Regions from separate parts of the Dermacoccus sp. MPR-E5 genome, predicted to be linked through region 2. Evidence: predicted binding sites of a transcription regulator. Region 2 holds the regulator's gene; each other region holds the start of a gene.

Evidence for each region. Region 2 encodes HrcA, which represses chaperone genes, less so after heat shock. Its sites were predicted from a motif close to TTNGCACTCGNNNNNNNCGAGTGCNAA; they were not measured.
Region 1: groL (chaperonin GroEL) is a predicted target of HrcA. The motif match lies at 2,478-2,504, and genes of this name have one in related genera.
Region 3: groES (co-chaperone GroES) is a predicted target of HrcA. The motif match lies at 3,997-4,023, and genes of this name have one in related genera.

What each region holds. Positions count from the first base shown of each region.
Region 1 is NZ_JBXASS010000007.1:143,972-149,833, forward strand. It holds gene modA (molybdate ABC transporter substrate-binding protein) at 1-373, opposite strand, end outside; gene AC1RS9_RS07395 (SGNH/GDSL hydrolase family protein) at 440-1,315, opposite strand; gene AC1RS9_RS07400 (uracil-DNA glycosylase) at 1,312-1,986, opposite strand; gene AC1RS9_RS07405 (DUF3263 domain-containing protein) at 2,067-2,345, shown strand; gene groL (chaperonin GroEL) at 2,658-4,295, shown strand; gene AC1RS9_RS07415 (PadR family transcriptional regulator) at 4,581-5,312, shown strand; gene AC1RS9_RS07420 (NADPH-dependent 2,4-dienoyl-CoA reductase) at 5,309-5,862, shown strand, end outside.
Region 2 is NZ_JBXASS010000004.1:133,228-139,089, forward strand. It holds gene hemW (radical SAM family heme chaperone HemW) at 1-245, shown strand, start outside; gene AC1RS9_RS04260 (hypothetical protein) at 354-512, shown strand; gene AC1RS9_RS04265 (hypothetical protein) at 463-927, opposite strand; gene AC1RS9_RS04270 (DUF4870 domain-containing protein) at 1,172-1,642, opposite strand; gene AC1RS9_RS04275 (DUF3097 domain-containing protein) at 1,794-2,675, opposite strand; gene hrcA (heat-inducible transcriptional repressor HrcA) at 2,947-3,969, shown strand; gene dnaJ (molecular chaperone DnaJ) at 4,034-5,146, shown strand; gene AC1RS9_RS04290 (16S rRNA (uracil(1498)-N(3))-methyltransferase) at 5,150-5,862, shown strand, end outside.
Region 3 is NZ_JBXASS010000020.1:387-6,248, reverse strand. It holds gene AC1RS9_RS12955 (glycoside hydrolase family 3 protein) at 1-1,452, shown strand, start outside; gene AC1RS9_RS12950 (hypothetical protein) at 1,581-2,351, opposite strand; gene AC1RS9_RS12945 (class I SAM-dependent methyltransferase) at 2,667-3,926, opposite strand; gene groES (co-chaperone GroES) at 4,218-4,511, shown strand; partial or broken gene groL (chaperonin GroEL) at 4,657-5,862, shown strand, end outside.

The DNA.
Region 1 (5,862 bases), on a different contig from region 2:
AGTCGGTCCAGGTCTTGCCCTGCGTGATGTCGGCCGGCATCGTCTTGGGCGTCGTCGTGTCGGCCATGGCGACGACGTCGGCCGGTGCACCACCCTTGAGTTGGCGCACGATGTCCTGGCTGCCTGCGAAGCTCATCTTGATCTCGACGCCGGGGTGGTTCTTCTCGAAGTCCTCGGCGAGCTTGGTGAAGCTCTCGGTGAGCGAGGCCGCGGCGAGGACGGTGATGGTCTTGCTCGAGCTCGCCGTGGCCGAGGAGCTGCCGGCGGCGTTCGAGCCCGACGAGTTCGTGCTGCTCGACCCGCCGCAGCCGGACAGACCCAGCACGGCGGCGGATGCGGTGGCGGCGGTCGCCGTCGTGAGGGAACGATTCATCCTCGTGGCCTTCTGTCTCTCGGTCGGCTGATCGGATCGGTTCTCGGGGCGAGGACGCCGGGGTGGTCAGGCCCGTCGGAACAGCTCGGCGGCGACGCTCGGGTCGATCGGCATCGGGTGGGGGCGTTTCGCCTCACGCCCGTCACCCGAGCTCGTGCCGCGCAGGCGGCGTTCGATCCACGGGCCGAAGTATTCCTTCGACCACTCGGCGTTCTCCGCCAGGCGCTGACGGGCTGGCTTCGGTTCGAGCGGCGGGAGCAGGTCGAGCCAGTCGCCCTCGGTCGGCAGGCCCAGCGTCCACGCCGCCTGCTGCGCGACACGGCGGTGGCCCTCGGGGGACAGGTGCAGGCGGTCGGCACCCCACATGCGCATGTCCCGCAGTGCACGCATGCCCCACACGTCGAGCACGTAGCAGTCGTGTCGCTGCGCGATGCCCCACAGGTTCGCGATGTGCCAGCTGATGCGCGGTCGCAAGCGGGTCATGATCTTCGAACCCGTGGGGTTGACCATCGTCGCGAGCATGACGTCGGCTCCGGCGTCCTTGAGGCGGACGACGGCGGCCTCGAGCTGATCGGCAACGTCGTCGAGGTCGACGTTCGGGCGCATGATGTTGTTGCCGCCGCCGACCATGCTGACGAGGTCGGGCTGCATCGCGAGCGCGGCGTCGAGCTGCGGGCCGACGACGTCGGCGAGCAGCTTGCCCCGGATCGCGAGGTTCGCGTACTCAAATGCGTGCCCCGCGCCGTCGGCGACCTGAGCGAGGTCGACGGCGAGCCGGTCGGCCCAGCCGAGGTAGGCGTCGTCCTGACGCGGGTCGGGGTCGCTCATGCCCTCGGTGAAGGAGTCACCGATGGCGACGTAGCGCCGCCACGTCCGCTCGTGGCCGCTGCGGGCCGCGGGCGCCTCTTCGGCGGTACGGGTGTCGGGGGTCGTGTCTGTCACGGGATGCGCCAATCGATCGTGTGCGTGCCGAGTTCTTCGAGCAGGGCGTTGGTGCGGCTGAACGGCTTGCTGCCGAAGAAGCCGCCGCGGGCCGACAACGGTGAGGGGTGGGCCGACTCGACGGTCGGCGTGTCGCCGAGGTGCGGCGCGAGTGAGCGCGCGTCGCGCCCCCACAGGATGGCGACGAGGGGCTGCTCGCGCTCGACGAGCGCGTTGATCGCCGTCGCGGTGACGTGCTCCCAGCCCTTGCCGCGATGGCTCGCCGGCTTGCCGGGCTGCACCGTCAGGACGCGGTTGAGCAGCAGCACCCCCTGATCGGTCCACGCCGACAGGTCACCGTGCTCGGGTGGGGTGATATCGAGGTCGTCGTGCAGTTCGGTGTAGATGTTCGCGAGGCTGCGGGGGATGGGCCGCACGTCGGGTGCGACGGCGAAGCTCAGGCCGATCGGGTGCCCGGGCGTCGGGTACGGATCCTGGCCGACGACGAGGACGCGCACCTCGTCGAACGGCTGCGTGAACGCGCGCAGCACGGCGTCGCCCGCAGGCAGGTAGCCGCGCCCCGCGGCCACCTCGTCACGCAGGAACGCCCCCGCGGCGGCGATGTGCTCGGCGGCGGGCGCGAGGGGTTCGACCCAGCTCGGGTGGACGAGTTCGTCGTACGGACGAGGCATGTGTCCAACCTATCGCGCGGGTCTGACAACCCGCCCCGAGCGCGGTTGGAACGGGCCGGGCGGCCTCGTATCCTGAGCGGATGGCCATGATCGAGACCCCCGCGGGTGCCCACGTGCCCGGTGACGCCGACGCGCCCGGGCTGAGCGAGCGCGACCGTGCGATGCTCGCCTTCGAACGCGAGTGGTGGAAGCTGCCCGGCGCCAAGGAAGCGGCGATCAAGGAGCGCTTCGGGCTGACGAGCACGCAGTACTACCAGCAGCTCAACAAGCTCGCCGACACCGAGGCGGCGCTCGCCGCGGATCCGTTGCTCGTCAAGCGGATCCAGCGACGCCGCGCGGGGCGTCGACGCACCGTCTGAACCGCGGCTCAGCGCGCCGCCACGTCCCCGCATGTCGCCGCTCTCGTGGCGCCGCAGCCCATCTTGGCAGCCGCACGACAGACGTCGGGGTGCCGCTATGAGCGAACAACACGCGGGTGCGTGCGCGGAGGGTTTGCACTCGGTGGGGGCGAGTGCTAATCATGGGGTTAGCACTCTGATCGTGAGAGTGACAAAAGCCTGACTGCAGCAGTGAGGGTTCGGGGCGCGCCGACATGACCGGCGCGTGATCGGGCCCGTCCGTCGCGGGCGCTGATGTGGTCGATCCGAACGTCACGTGGAGGAACCACAGCCATGGCCAAGACCATTGCTTTCGACGAGGAGGCCCGTCGCGGCCTCGAGCGCGGCATGAACACGCTCGCCGACGCCGTGAAGGTGACCCTCGGCCCCAAGGGCCGCAACGTCGTGCTGGAGAAGAAGTGGGGCGCCCCCACGATCACCAACGACGGTGTCTCGATCGCCAAGGAGATCGAGCTGGAGGACCCGTACGAGAAGATCGGCGCCGAGCTCGTCAAGGAAGTTGCGAAGAAGACCGACGACGTCGCCGGTGACGGCACGACGACGGCCACCGTCCTCGCCCAGGCGATGGTGCGCGAGGGTCTGCGCAACGTCGCGGCCGGCGCGAACCCGATGGCGCTGAAGCGCGGCATCCAGACGGCCGTCGACGCCGTCAGCAAGCAGCTGCTCGAGCACGCCCAGGAGATCGAGACGAAGGAGCAGATCGCTGCGACCGCGTCCATCTCCGCCGCTGACCCGCAGATCGGTGAGCTCATCGCCGAGGCGATGGACAAGGTCGGCAAGGAAGGCGTCATCACGGTCGAGGAGTCGAACACGTTCGGCCTCGACCTCGAGCTGACCGAGGGCATGCGCTTCGACAAGGGCTACATCTCGGGCTACTTCGTCACCGACACCGAGCGCATGGAGGCCGTCCTCGACGACCCGTACATCCTCATCGTCAACTCGAAGATCTCGAACATCAAGGACCTGCTGCCCGTCCTGGAGAAGGTCATGCAGTCCGGCAAGCCCCTCGCGATCATCGCCGAGGACGTCGAGGGCGAGGCCCTGTCGACGCTCGTCGTCAACAAGATCCGCGGCACGTTCAAGGCCGTCGCCGTCAAGGCTCCCGGCTTCGGCGACCGCCGCAAGGCGATGCTCGGTGACATCGCTATCCTCACGGGCGGCCAGGTCGTCTCCGAGGAGGTCGGCCTCAAGCTCGAGTCGACCGAGCTCGACATGCTCGGCCGCGCCCGCAAGATCGTCGTGACGAAGGATGAGACGACGATCGTCGAAGGTGCTGGCGACGACGAGCAGATCAAGGGCCGCGTGGCGCAGATCCGCGCCGAGATCGAGAACTCCGACTCCGACTACGACCGCGAGAAGCTGCAGGAGCGCCTCGCGAAGCTCGCCGGCGGCGTCGCCGTCATCAAGGCGGGTGCCGCGACGGAGGTCGAGCTCAAGGAGCGCAAGCACCGCATCGAGGACGCTGTGCGCAACGCGAAGGCAGCCGTCGAGGAGGGCATCGTTGCCGGTGGTGGCGTCGCGCTCATCCAGGCGACGAAGGACGCCGAGTCGGCCTTCTCCGCTCTCGAGGGCGACGAGGCGACGGGTGCGAACATCGTTCGCGTCGCTGCCGAGGCTCCGCTCAAGCAGATCTCGACGAACGCGGGCCTCGAGCCGGGCGTCATCGTCGAGAAGGTGCGCTCGCTTCCCGCCGGTCAGGGTCTGAACGCTGCGAGCGGTGAGTACGTCGACATGATCGCCTCGGGCATTATCGACCCGGCGAAGGTGACGCGTTCGGCGCTGGAGAACGCTGCGTCCATCGCGGCGCTGTTCCTCACGACCGAGGCCGTCATCGCTGACAAGCCGGAGAAGAACGCCGGCGCTGACGCTGCGGCGGGCATGGACGGTGGCATGGGCGGTATGGGCTTCTGACAAAAGCACGTACGCCACGGCTGGCGCCCCCCGAGCGAATGCGAGGACGGGGGCCGGCCGGAGCGGAGTGTGAGGAAGAAGCCCGAGAGAGCATGGGCTTCTGAGAAAGCGCGCCTCCACGGGCTGACGCCCGCCTGAGTGAATGCTCGGGCGGGCGTCAGCCTTTTGTCGTCCAGGCGGCACTCCCTCTCGCGATGTTGCCCGGGTTTCGGGCGTGCCGCGCCTCGAATCGCGGGCAACATCGAGGCGGTTGACATGCGCATCTGCGCATATGAAACTAGGTGCATGTCGTTGCAGCATGCGTTGCTCGTGTCCCTCGCCGAGCGCGAGGCGAGCGGGTATGACCTGACGCGGCGCTTCGACCGTTCGCTCGGGTTCTTCTGGAGCGCGACGCACCAGCAGATCTACCGCGTCCTCGCCAAGATGGCGGACGCAGGCCTCGTCGAGGTCCGCACCGAGGCGGGCGAGGGTCGCCCCGACCGTCGCGTCCACACGATCGCCCCGGCCGGTCGTGCGGAACTACTCGCATGGACGCGCACACCCACCCCGAGCGAGACGCTGCGCTCCGAGTTCGCCGTCAAGGTGCGCGGCATGCGCTTCGGCGACGCGGACGCCGTCGTCGCCGACATCCGCCGTCATCGCGACGAGCACGCCGCCCAGCTCGCCTACTTCGAGGCCAACTGCGCGAGGCACTACCCCGATCCGTCATCCCTCAGCGACGAGGAACGTCCGACCTACGCCGTCCTGCGCGGGGGCATCCGTACCGAACGCGCCATGCTCGAGTGGTGCGACGAGATGGTGGCGCTGCTCAGCGGCGAGACGCTGCCCACCCCCTGCGTGCAGGTGCACCCGGGTGCACCTGCACGCAGGGGTGAAGACGGTGATGAGGACGCGAACCTGAACGTGGACGTCGACGGGAACCTCGCGGCGAGCGTCGCCGTGGACGACAGAGCGCACGACGTGAACGACAGACCGCACCACAACGAACGCACCCCAGCACCCGGGAGAACACGATGAGTTACGAGCACCTGCTCAGCCCCCTCGACGTCGGTGGCATCACGCTGAAGAACCGCGTCATGATGGGCTCGATGCACACCGGTTTCGAGGACAAGGCCAAGGACTTCCCGCAGCTCGCGCGCTACTTCGCGGCACGCGCCGAGGGTGGCGTCGCGCTCATGGTGACGGGCGGTTTCGCGCCGAACATCACCGGCCAGCTCGGCCCGATGGGTTCGATGCTGACGGCGAAGCGGCAGCTCGGGCGGCACAAGCTCGTCACCGACGCCGTCCACGAGCACGACGGGCGCATCGTCATGCAGATCCTGCACGCGGGCCGCTACGGCTACACGCCCTGGAGCAAGAGCGCGTCGAACAAGAAGTCGCCGATCACGCCGTTCGGCACGCGCGCGATGAGCACGAAGGACGTCGAGAAGACGATCCGCGACTACGCGAACTCGGCGCGCCTCGCGAAGGAGGCCGGCTACGACGGCGTCGAGATCATGGGCTCCGAGGGCTACCTCATCAACCAGTTCCTCGCCGCCCGCACGAACGACCGGACCGACCGTTTCGG
Region 2 (5,862 bases):
CGGCGCTGGCACGCGAACTGCTCGACGAGCGCCAGCGCTATGAGGAACGCGTCCTACTCCAGGTGCGCCTCGCCGAGGGACTTCCTCTCGACATTCTCGACGAGGACGGGCGACGCGCCGTCGCCGGCCTCGTCGCCTCGGGGCTGATCGACGGCCCGTCAGCGGTGCGCGACAAACGAGTTCGTCTGACGCTGCGCGGTCGCCTGCTCACCGACACCGTCGTGCGGGCGCTGCTCGCGATCTGAGCCGCGCGCACCGAGACGCCCGCCTCCCGGGGCTGGCCTGCCTCAGGGGCGATCCCCGGGCCCCTGCGTGCCCGCCTGCGCCGACCCCGACGACCGAAGGGGGCGCCGATGAACGGCTCCGACTACTCGACGACGACGCTGCCGCTCCTGTTCGTCTTCATCTCCTTCGTCGTCACCTTCCTCGTGACGCGCCTCATCCGCGCCGGCAAGGGTCCGTTCAAGGACAACGTCTCCCAGGACGGCGTCCACGTTCACCCCGCCGTCTAAGGCATCTTCGCGCTGCTTGGCCGGCGCGGTCATGAACACGGCGGCCGAGAGTTCGGTCTTCCGCGTCCTGGGGGCGATCCTCATCGGCGCGGGCGCCTCGCTCATCCTGGGCGAGTTCGCGTTTTCCGGAGGCGGTGATCTTGGGCGAGAAGTCGACGCCCCCGAGCAGGTGGTTGGCGCCCCAGACGATGGTGATGGCGGCGATGCCGCCCCGTGCGCCGACGAGCCAGGAACCCAGCGCGCCCTCCTTGACGAAGCCGAGGTCGCGTGAGGTGATGTGCCAGGCCCGGCGGAAGACGAAGGCCGCGATCGCGAGCTGCAGCGCCATCGTCACGACGCCGATCGGCGTCACGAGGCCGTTCTCGCTGTCGCCGAACAGATCACCGACGGCGGCGACGAGACTGCCAGCGAACATGGCGAGCAGCAGGAGGCCGAGGGCACCGAGGACGTTCTTGAGCGCCGAACGCTTGTCGACGGCGGCGACGCCCTCGCGCTAACGGGGGGCCGGGGTCAGGGCAGGGATGATGATTCTTTTCTTAAATCGGGTAGCACGAAGCGCCGCGGCACGGGGTGCCGAGGGAACGTTGTCAGGGGTGGGGGCGAGCCCAGCGCTCACACGAGGTGCGCTGTTGGGGCGGGGCGTCGCGACGTGGGCCGCATCAGTTGAGGATGCGGATCTGGAACGGGTAGTCGTAGCTCTCGCCACGCGCCGAGCGCAGCGCTCCCTTGACGTGGCACCACGCGGCGACGAGGAAGATGACGGCCCAGAGCACGAGCGCGACGGGAATGCCGACGAGGGTTAAGACCAGAACCCAACCGACGATGTAGAGAATCGAGAACGCAACGTTGAAGTTGAACGCCCCGGCCGCTGCGCGGCGCACCGCGGCGGAGCGGTTTCTGTAGATGAACCACACGATGAGCGGGCCGAGGAAGCTCACCCATCCCGCAGACAGGATCGCGGCGGCCGGCGCCGACAGGTGCGCGACGATCGAGGCGGCGCGCTCGTCATCGCTGAGGTGACCCTGGCCGGTGACGGGCGGCTCGGCGCCGTACGGAGCGCCGGCCAGCCGTCCGGCTCCCTGGCCCTGCGTGCGCTCGTCGGGGTAGGGGTACGGCTGGGAGTTGCTCACGACGTCTCCTGGTGTCGAAGGGTGAATCTCTCGTTCACTGACCATGATTCCGTGTCTGCGTCCCGAGCGCATCCCCCGCGGGATCGATATTCGCGGGCCCCGGCGTCCATCCCGGGGATGATGTCGGCGCACGCCGCGCCATCCCGGCGTCTCACTGCTGCGCGGGGTCGGTGACGAAGTCGATGAGCTCCTCGACGCGTCCGAGCAGTTCGGGTTGCAGGTCGGCGTACGTGCGCACGGTGCCGAGGATCTGCTTCCATCCGCGCGCGACGTCCGCCTGCGTCGCGTGCGGCCAGCCGAGCTCGGCGAGGATGCCGTGCTTCCACGACTGCCCCTTGGGGATGACGGGCCACTTCGACCAGCCGAGCCGCTCGGGTCGTACGGACTGCCACACGTCGACGTAGGGGTGGCCGACGATGAGCACGTGGTCGCGTGCCTGCGGCAGGGCGCGTGCCTTCTCGACGATTCGTGCCTCCTTCGTGCCGGGCACGAGGTGGTCGACGAGGATGCCGAGGCGGCGTCCCTTCTCGGGTCGGAAGTCGCGGATGACGGCCGCGAGATCGTCGACGCCCTCGAGGTATTCGACGACGACGCCCTCGATGCGCAGGTCGTCACCCCACACCTTCTCGACGAGTTCGGCGTCGTGCCGTCCCTCGACGAAAATTCGCGAACCCAGCGCGACGCGCGCCTTCGCCCCGGGGACGGCGAGCGAACCGGACGCCGTCCGCCCGGCCTGCGTCTGCTGCTCGGCGAGGCGCGCGGCGGTGGCGGGTCGGGGCGCAACGAGTGTCACGGGTTCGCCGTCGACGAGGAAGCCGGCGCCGAGCGGAAATCCGCGGGCCTTGCCGAAGCGGTCCTCGAGGAAGACGACGTGCTGCCCGCCCGACTTCTCGACGCGCACGACGGCGCCGACGTAACCGCTCTGGGCGTCCTCGACGACGACGTCGAGCTCAGCGGGCACCTCGCGCGAACGCCCACGTCGAGGCGCGCGCCAATCGCCGGAGAGGACGTCGGAGCCGTAACGGTCGGTCATGGCGATCAGGGTAGAACCGCCCACCGACAACCGCCGTCGCGGCGCGCCGAGAACGATGGCCGCGGGCGCAGCCAGGCGCCCGTCGCGGCGTCGCCGAGGGCCGGGGAGCGCGCGCCTGCCGACCGACGGACGATGGACGACGGCGCGAGGGAATCGCCCGCGACGCTGTGGGCGAACACACCCCGCATGATTTGGCACTCGCTCGGCGTGAGTGCCAATCTTGGACGGACTGCAGATCGAAGGACGGTATCGAGGCGCGGGAGGTGAGCGCATGAGCGACGAACGGCGGCTCGAGGTGCTGCGCGCCATCGTGCAGGACTATGTCGCGACGTCCGAACCGGTGGGTTCGAAGGCGTTGCTCGAACGTCATCAGCTCGGCGTCTCCGCCGCGACGATCCGCAATGACATGGCCGCCCTCGAGGACGCCGGTCTCATCTCCGCGCCGCACACCTCGGCCGGTCGCGTGCCCACCGATGCCGGCTACCGAATCTTCGTCGACCGCCTCAGCCAGGTGCGGCCGCTGAGCGCGACACAGCGTCGAGCGATCGAGACGTTCTTGCGTCAGAGCGTCGACCTCGACGACATCGTCGAGCGCACCGCCCGGCTGCTCGCCACGCTGACGAACCAGGCGGCCGTCATGCAGTACCCGTCGCTGCGGCGCTCACGGGTGCGGCACATCGAGCTCGTGCCGGCCGCCGAGGGGCGCCTGTCGCTCGTCGTCATCCTCGACTCAGGTCGCATCGAGCAGCGTCTCGTCTCCGTCGCCTCCGCCGACGACGAGCGCCTCGTCCAGACGCTGCGAGCGCGCGTCAACGAGGTCTCCGGCGCGCGGTTGCTCACCGAGGCCGCCGCGGCCATGACCGAGCTGGGCGCGGAGTTCGAGCCGGGGCAGCGTGCGGACGTCGACACGATCGTCGCGACGATCGCCGCGGTGTTCGCCGAGGACCGGGAGGAGCGCGTCGTGCTCGCGGGGACGGCGAACCTCGCGCGTGCCGGGCTGCGCGACGACGCGGGCCTCAGCGTCAGCCGTGTTCTCGAGGCGCTGGAGGAGCACGTCGTCCTCATGCGCCTCATCAGCACACGCGACGACGATCCGACGCACGAGGTGACCGTCCGCATCGGCGCCGAGAACGACTTCGCAGGCCTCGAGTCGACCTCGCTCGTGACGACGGCCTACGGCAGCGACGCCGTCGCGACGCTCGGCGTGCTCGGCCCGACCCGCATGGACTACCCGCAGACGATGGCGAACGTGCGCGCGGTCGCCCGCTACGTCTCCGAACTTCTCGAGCAGTGATGGCTCGGGCGCACCACGACCACATGAGTGATGAAATCTTCACCCGTCGAAAGCAAGGATGCTCGTGAACGACTACTACGCCGAACTCGGTGTCACGCGTGAGGCCTCCGTCGAGGAGATCAAGCGCGCCTACCGCAAGAAGGCCCGCAAGCTGCACCCCGACGTCAACCCCTCCCCGGAGGCGGCCGAGGAGTTCAAGCGCGTCGGGCAGGCCTACGACGTGCTCGGCGATCCGCAGAAGAAGGCGGCCTACGACCAGGGCGTCGACCCCTACGCGCCCGGCGGTGGCGCCGGGTTCAGCTTCAGCGACATCATGGACGCGTTCTTCACGGGGGGTGCCGCAGGGGGAGGCGGCGGCCCGCGCAGCCGCGTCCAGCACGGCCAGGACGCGTTGCTGCCGCTCGACATCCAACTCGCCACGGCCGTCTTCGGCGGCGAGCAGGAGCTGACGTTCGACACGGCCGTCGTCTGCTCGACCTGTCATGGCGACGGTTCGCGTCCCGGCACGGGCAAGCACACGTGTGACGTGTGCGGCGGTGCGGGGCAGACGCAGCAGGTGCAGCGCAGCTTCCTCGGCCAGGTGTTGACGTCGCGTCCGTGCACCGCGTGCCAGGGGTACGGCGACATCATCGACAGCCCGTGTTTCGAGTGCGACGGCAACGGCCGCAAGCGCGACACGCGCACCATCACGATCAAGGTACCCGCCGGCGTCGACACCGGCACGCGCATCCAGCTGCGTGGTGAAGGCGAGGTCGGCCCCGGCGGCGGCCCCGCCGGTGACCTGTACGTCGAGGTACGCGTCGAGAAGCACCCGATGTTCCAGCGTCAGGGCGACGATCTGCACTGCTCGCTCGAGCTGCCGATGTCGGCCGCGGCGCTCGGCGCCACGGTGCCGTTCGAGACGCTCGACGGCTCGCGCGACATCGACATCAAGGCCGGCACGCAGCCCGGCGACGTCATCACCCTCAAGGGCCTCGGCGTCACGCGGCTGCGCACCGACAACCGCGGCGACCTGCTCGTGCACGCCAACGTGCGCACCCCGAGCAAGCTGACGGCCGAGCAGGCCGACCTGCTGCGTCAGTTCGCCGAGTCGCGCGGAGAGGACTCGCCGGCGCCGAAGTTCCAGCCCGTCAACCAGGGCCTGCTCGGCAAGCTGCGTCAGGCCTGGAAGGGCTGAGGCGTGACCGCGCACCTCTACTTCGTCGCACCCGGCGCTCTGTCCGACGACATGGCGCCGGGTGCACCCGTCGTGCTCGCGGGTGACGAGGGACGCCACGCCGTCACCGTCAAGCGGATGGGTGTCGGTGAGCAGATCCTGCTCGCCGACGGCGAGGGCCTCGTCGCGCACGCCGTGGTCGCAGAGACCACGAAGGGCGAGCTGACGGCGCACGTGAGCGAGGTGACGCGCGAGACGCCGCCGGCGGTGACGTTCACGCTCGTCCAGGCGCTCGCTAAGGGTGATCGCGACCTGCAGGCGGTGGAGGCGGCGACGGAGCTCGGCGTCGACGCCGTCGTGCCGTGGCAGGCGGAGCGTTCCATCGTGCAGTGGAGGGGTGAGCGCGCCGAGAAGGCCCGCCGTAAATGGGTGGCGCAGGCCGAGGCGGCCACGAAACAATCACGACGGGCGACGCCCCCGCGCATCAGTGACCTCGTGACGAAGAACGCTGCGGCGCAGGCGATCTCGGCCACCGTCGCGGAGGGCGGCCTCGCGCTCGTCCTGCACGAGGACGCCGAGGCGAGTCTCGCGCAGGTCGAGCTGCCGTCGGCCGGTGACGTGATGCTCGTCGTCGGCCCCGAGGGCGGCATCACGCCCGCCGAGCTCGACGCGTTCGTCGCGGCCGGTGCCACGCCGGTGCGGATGGGCGCCACCGTGCTGCGTTCGTCGTCGGCCGG
Region 3 (5,862 bases), on a different contig from region 2:
CAGGCGGCCGCCGATGCAGTGCGTCGCAATGGCCTCGGCGGGGTCATCATCATGGGCGACAACGTTCCGAGCAACCCCACGGCCGAGTCAGCGGGCTTGCCGGCCGTCACGAAAGCGGTGCAGGGCGCCGTCAAGGAGAGCGGACGCTCGTGGCCGGCCGTCATCGGCATCGATCAGGAGGGCGGTCCGGTCACCCGCATCACCTCCGGCGTCACCCCGCTGCCGGGTGCGATGGCCTACGGCGCCGCCGACGATGCGGCGCTCGCGACGCAGCTCGCCAAGGACGAAGGCCGGGAGCTGCGTTCGCTCGGCGTGACGATGAACTTCGCGCCCGACGCGGACGTCACTGTCGGCCCGAGCGACCCGACGATCGGCGTGCGCTCGCCGAGCAGCGACCCGCAGCGCGTCGCGCGAGCTGTCAACGCGCAGGTCGCCGGTTACCAGCAGGCCGGCATCGTGCCCGTCATCAAACACTTTCCGGGCCACGGCTCGGTGACGACGGACACGCATGTCGACTACGCCGTCCAGGCTCAGTCGGTCGAGCAGCTCATGAAGCGCGACTGGGTGCCGTTCGCCTCGGCGAGCAAGGCCGGCGTGCCGGCCATCATGACGGCGCACATCGTCGTCAAGGACGTCGACCCCATCGTGCCGAGCACACTCTCGCCGAAGGTGCTCACGGGCCAGTTGCGCGACAAGCTCGGGTTCAAGGGGCTCATCGTCACCGACGGCATGAACATGGGCGCGATCGTCAAGAAGTTCGATCGCGGCGGCGCTGCAGCGGTGTCGGCGCTCGAGGCCGGAGCCGATGTCGTGCTCATGCCCGCCGACGCGAGTGCGTCGGTGAGCGCGATCGAGAAGGCCGTCGCCTCAGGAGAACTGACGCGCCAGCGGCTCATCGAATCCGCAGCGCGCATCGTCGCGACGACGCGGCACCAGCACGTCAGTGCGCCCGACGCGTCGGTGCGCGGTTCCCATGACGACGACGCGCGCCGTCTCGCGAAGGCGTCGATCACCCAGCTCGGCGGGCGCTGCGGGCGTGACCTCGTCGGGAGCCGTGTGCGGGTCGAAGGGGGGACGGCGGAACATCGAGCGACGCTGACGAAGGAGCTGAAGGCCCGCGGCGTCGACGTCGGACTGCAGGGCACGCGGGTGAACCTGCTCGAAGGGGGCGTGTACAACGCCGGCGAATCGTCCGCCGGCGGGGGAGCGGAGGCGACGTCGCCCGGCACGTCAGGAGCGATCAAGGCCGGAAACAGCGGCGTGCAGATCGCCCTCGACACGCCCTACCCGCTCGCTCTGCGCGGCTCCGACACCGTCGGACTCGCGGCCTACGGTTCGACGCAGCCGACGTTCGCGGCGCTCGCGGACGTCCTGACCGGCAAGGCCAAGGCCGGCGGGACGCTGCCCGTCGCCGTCGGCAAGGACGGGGTGGGCTCTTCAGCCTGTCGATGAGCGTGCCGCCTTCCGGCGGACCGTCATGCCCCGTGCGTGCGCCCCACTGAGGGATCGAGCGAAATGGGTGAGTTCGAGCGCTGTGGCGCTCGCATTCGCCCATTTCGCTCGAGCTCGCTGACACGGCGTCAGCGAAACAGCCAAGCATGCACGAGCGAACCTAGCACCCAGCTGATGCCGACGAACGCAGCGAAGCCGGCGAAGCCTGAACGTCGCTGATCGGGCGCAGGGGCCGTGGAACGGCCGAACCACCCCTCGCGCATCAGGTACCACACGAGGCCGACGCCCATGGGGCAGCTGAAGATCCAGAACCAGCTCCAACGGGTGCCGAAACGGGGCTGGCGGGCGTACAGCGATCCCAGCGCGATCAGCGCGCTGAGCAGCATGACGACCCCGTAGGTCTCGACGGTGCCCGAGCCGTCGGCGTAGCTGATCGTGCCCAGCGGCGTGAGCGCGCGGACCGTCGTGACGCGCGTCGACGCAGCCTGGGTCGCGAGCGATCGGTAGAGGGCGGCCGACGGACTGGACGCGGGGTCGGGCCAGCCGTCCCCGGCGGTGCGCCAGCCGGTGACGCTGAAGTCGCGCGTCACGTGCAGCCCCGAGCTGTCGCTCCAGGCGATCTGCTGCTCCTGCGTCGACGAGAGCGTGCCCGCGCCGTCGCCACCGTTCTCGCGCGGAGTCGTGAAGCGCGAATCCTGCCATTCCTGGGAGAGGGGGTCGGCGAGGCCCGGCGTGAAGTGACCGCTCGGGCCGTCGTCGGAGGGGCGCTGCACGACGAGCCAGTGCACGTCGTCGTGCCGCTGCAGGGCGCTGGCCGCGTCGGCCACACTGCCGGAACGCATCGGCGAGGCGAGGATGCTGACGGCCCACACTGCCCAGAGGATGAGAGCGATGCTCATCAGCCAGGTAGCCGTGCCGCTGCGCCCGGGCGCGGACGGTCGTCGGCCTGTGGTTTCGGCAGGAGCAGGTGGCACAGGCGTCGAGTCTTCGGAGAGGGCGCCCGCCTCGGACGTTTGCATGTTCGTCAGTATCGACGGCTCGAGTGCGTCCGAGCTGGGGCGTGGATCTCGGTCAGGTCACGGTTCGCACGCCCCATCCTCGAGATCGAGCGATACGGGAGAGTCCGAGCGCTGGGGGGGCTCGAATTCGCCCACATCGCTCGATCTCACGGATGCGTCATGGGGCGGGGCGTCAGGGAAGCGGGGCGGCGAGCGTCACAGCGGTTCGACGACGAGTGCCAGGCGCTCGCCGTCGAGCGTCACGAGCACGACCGTCAGGGCGTTCGAGCCCTTGAGCTTGAGCGAGCGGCGCAGCGCGTCGGCGTCGACGTCCACGTCGCGTTTCTTGATCGTGAGGCGTCCGACGGCGCGTTCGCGCAGGTAGGCGCGCAGCGTCTTCTCGTGCAGCGGCACGGAGTCGAGCACGCGGTAGGCGCGCCCCAGCAGCCCGATGTCGACGAGCGCATCGGCCGCGACGTAGCCGTGTCCGGGCGTGAACTCGTGGCCGCCCGTGGCGTCGAGCAGCGCCCCGACGAGGCCGCTGCGCGTCAACGCCTTGTCGGCCTCGTAGAAGTACGGTCCGAGTGACGCGCGGCTTGCGGGCGCGGCGTCGATGCCGTCGAAGTCGGCCTCGATGACGTGCAGGACGTCGGGCGGGACGCGATCGCCGGACGACCTCGAGCCGCCCGGTCGGGGACGCATGATCGTCGCAGTTCTGCCGACGTCACGGACGGCGGCGCCCCACCACACGCTCGCCTCCACGACGTCGCCGGCGTAGGAGACGAACTCGACCTCGCAACCGCTCGGCACGTCGTGATGGGCCAGGCTCGGCGAGAGCTTGGCGCCTGCCGCGGGGGCGGCAGCCGCGACGTGCTGGATCAGCTCCCAGGTCGGCGTCAGCGCCGCGAGGGAGAACGTGCGCTTCGTGCGCCCGCGGATGTCGGCGACGCCGGGCGTGCGGCGTGCCGGGTCGAACCACCAGGCGGCCCCGGCTTGGTCGAGCGAAGCCGCGACATCCTCGACCCGCCCCGTGACGACGCGACTGCCGGGAAACGACGCAAGGTTCTGGGCGGCCAGAGCCGCGGTTTCCGGATCCGCTTCGACGCCGATGACGTCGAGCCCGGCCTGTGCGAATCCGACGGCGTCGGAACCGATTCCGCAGCCACCGTCGATGACGAGGCTCGCCCCGGCGTCGAGGAACCGCTGCGCGTGCAGACGGGCGATGGGTGCGCGCGTGGCCTGTTCGAGGCCGTCGGGGGTGAAGAACATCGACGCCGCCGCATCACCGAACTTGTCGACGGCCCTGGCCCGCAGCCGGGACTGGGTGAGCGCAGCGGCGACGAGTTCGGGGGAGTGCCCTGCGGCGCGCAGCCGCGTCGTCAGCATGACGACGTTCTTCTCCTCGTAGGGCGGGAGCGAGGCGAGCAGCGCGCGTCCGTCGTCGGTGAACAACTCGTGCACGACGCTCGCATCCATGGCCGCCATTGTGTCATCGGGGGCCCTCGGAGCAGCCCCCGATGCGCTGTGGGCGAACATCGGAAACGAGTTGGCACTCGGCTTGACCGAGTGCCAACGGCGTTACTAGATTCGGTTCCAGCACTCACCCCTGGGTAGTGCCAGTGAGCTCATCCCTCGACCCCCGCGACGGCGAGGCGATGTCGGCCCACATGCATGCCACACCGCCACCGGTGGGTGGTGTGGCCAGGGAACGAAAGCATCCGTCCCGCCCGAGAAGATCGGGCGGTCTGCGAAAGGGAAGGTCCTACCGTGTCGGTCAACATCAAGCCGCTCGAAGACCGCATCGTCGTCAAGGCCGTCGAGGCCGAGCAGACCACGGCCTCCGGCCTCGTCATCCCGGACACCGCCAAGGAGAAGCCGCAGGAGGGCGAGGTCATCGCCGTCGGCCCCGGTCGCATCGACGACCACGGCAACCGCGTTCCGGTCGACGTCGCCGTCGGCGACAAGGTCATCTACTCGAAGTACGGCGGCACCGAGGTCAAGTTCGCCGGTACCGAGTACCTCATCCTCTCCGCTCGCGACGTGCTCGCGGTCGTCTCCTGACGATCCGTCGAGCCAGCAGGTGACGACGAGCCCGGCTCAGGTCTGACGGCCGGGCCGGGCTCGTCCTTTCCTCTCACTCGCACCCCACACTCTTCCGCTGCGCGCGTCACGCGCCGCGCGGCGCCTTCGAACGAAAGGTTGAACCATGGCCAAGACGCTTGAATTCAACGACGACGCCCGCAAGTCCCTCGAGCGCGGTGTCGACGCGCTCGCCAACGCCGTCAAGGTGACGCTCGGCCCCAAGGGCCGCAACGTCGTCATCGACAAGGCGTGGGGCGCCCCCACGATCACGAACGACGGTGTGACGATCGCCCGCGAGGTCGAGCTCGAGGACCCGTACGAGAACCTCGGCGCGCAGCTCGCCAAGGAGGTCGCCACCAAGACGAACGACGTCGCCGGTGACGGTACGACGACCGCGACGGTTCTCGCCCAGGCGCTCGTCAAGGAGGGCCTGCGCAACGTCGCTGCGGGCGCTGCTCCGTCCGGCCTGAAGCGCGGCATCGACAAGGCCGTCACGGCCATCAACGACCAGCTGCTCGCCAACGCGCGCCCCGTCGACGGTCAGGACGACTACGCCAAGGTCGCCTCGCTGTCCGCTCAGGACGCGACGATCGGTGGCCTCATCGGTGAGGCGTTCGCGAAGGTCGGCAAGGACGGCGTCATCACCGTCGAGGAGTCCTCGACCGCCGAGACGAAGCTCGAGTACACCGAGGGCATGCAGTTCGACAAGGGCTACCTCTCGCCGTACTTCGTCACCGACCCCGAGCGCATGGAGGCCGTCCTCGAGGACGCCTACATCCTCATCAACCAGGGCAAGATCTCGGCCATCGCCGACCTGCTGCCCGTCCTCGAGAAGGTCGTGCAGTCCGGCAAGCCGCTGCTCATCATCGCCGAGGACATCGAGGGCGAGGCCCTCTCCACCCTCGTCGTCAACAAGATCCGCGGCACGTTCAACGTCGTCGCCGTCAAGGCCCCCGGCTTCGGCGACCGCCGCAAGGCGATGCTGCAGGACATCGCGATCCTCACCGGTGGCCAGGTCATCGCCGAGGAGGTCGGGCTCAAGCTCGAGAACGCCGACCTCGACTCGCTCGGCCAGGCACGCCGCATCCAGGTGACGAAGGACAACACGACGATCATCGACGGCGCCGGCGCCGCTGATGACGTCGCGGGCCGCGTCAAGGAGCTCAAGTCCGAGATCGAGCGCACCGACTCCGACTGGGACCGCGAGAAGCTCCAGGAGCGCCTCGCCAAGCTCGCCGGCGGCGTCTGCGTCATCGCCGTCGGTGCGCACACCGAGGTCGAGATGAAGGAGAAGAAGCACCGCATCGAGGACGCCATCGCGGCCACGCGT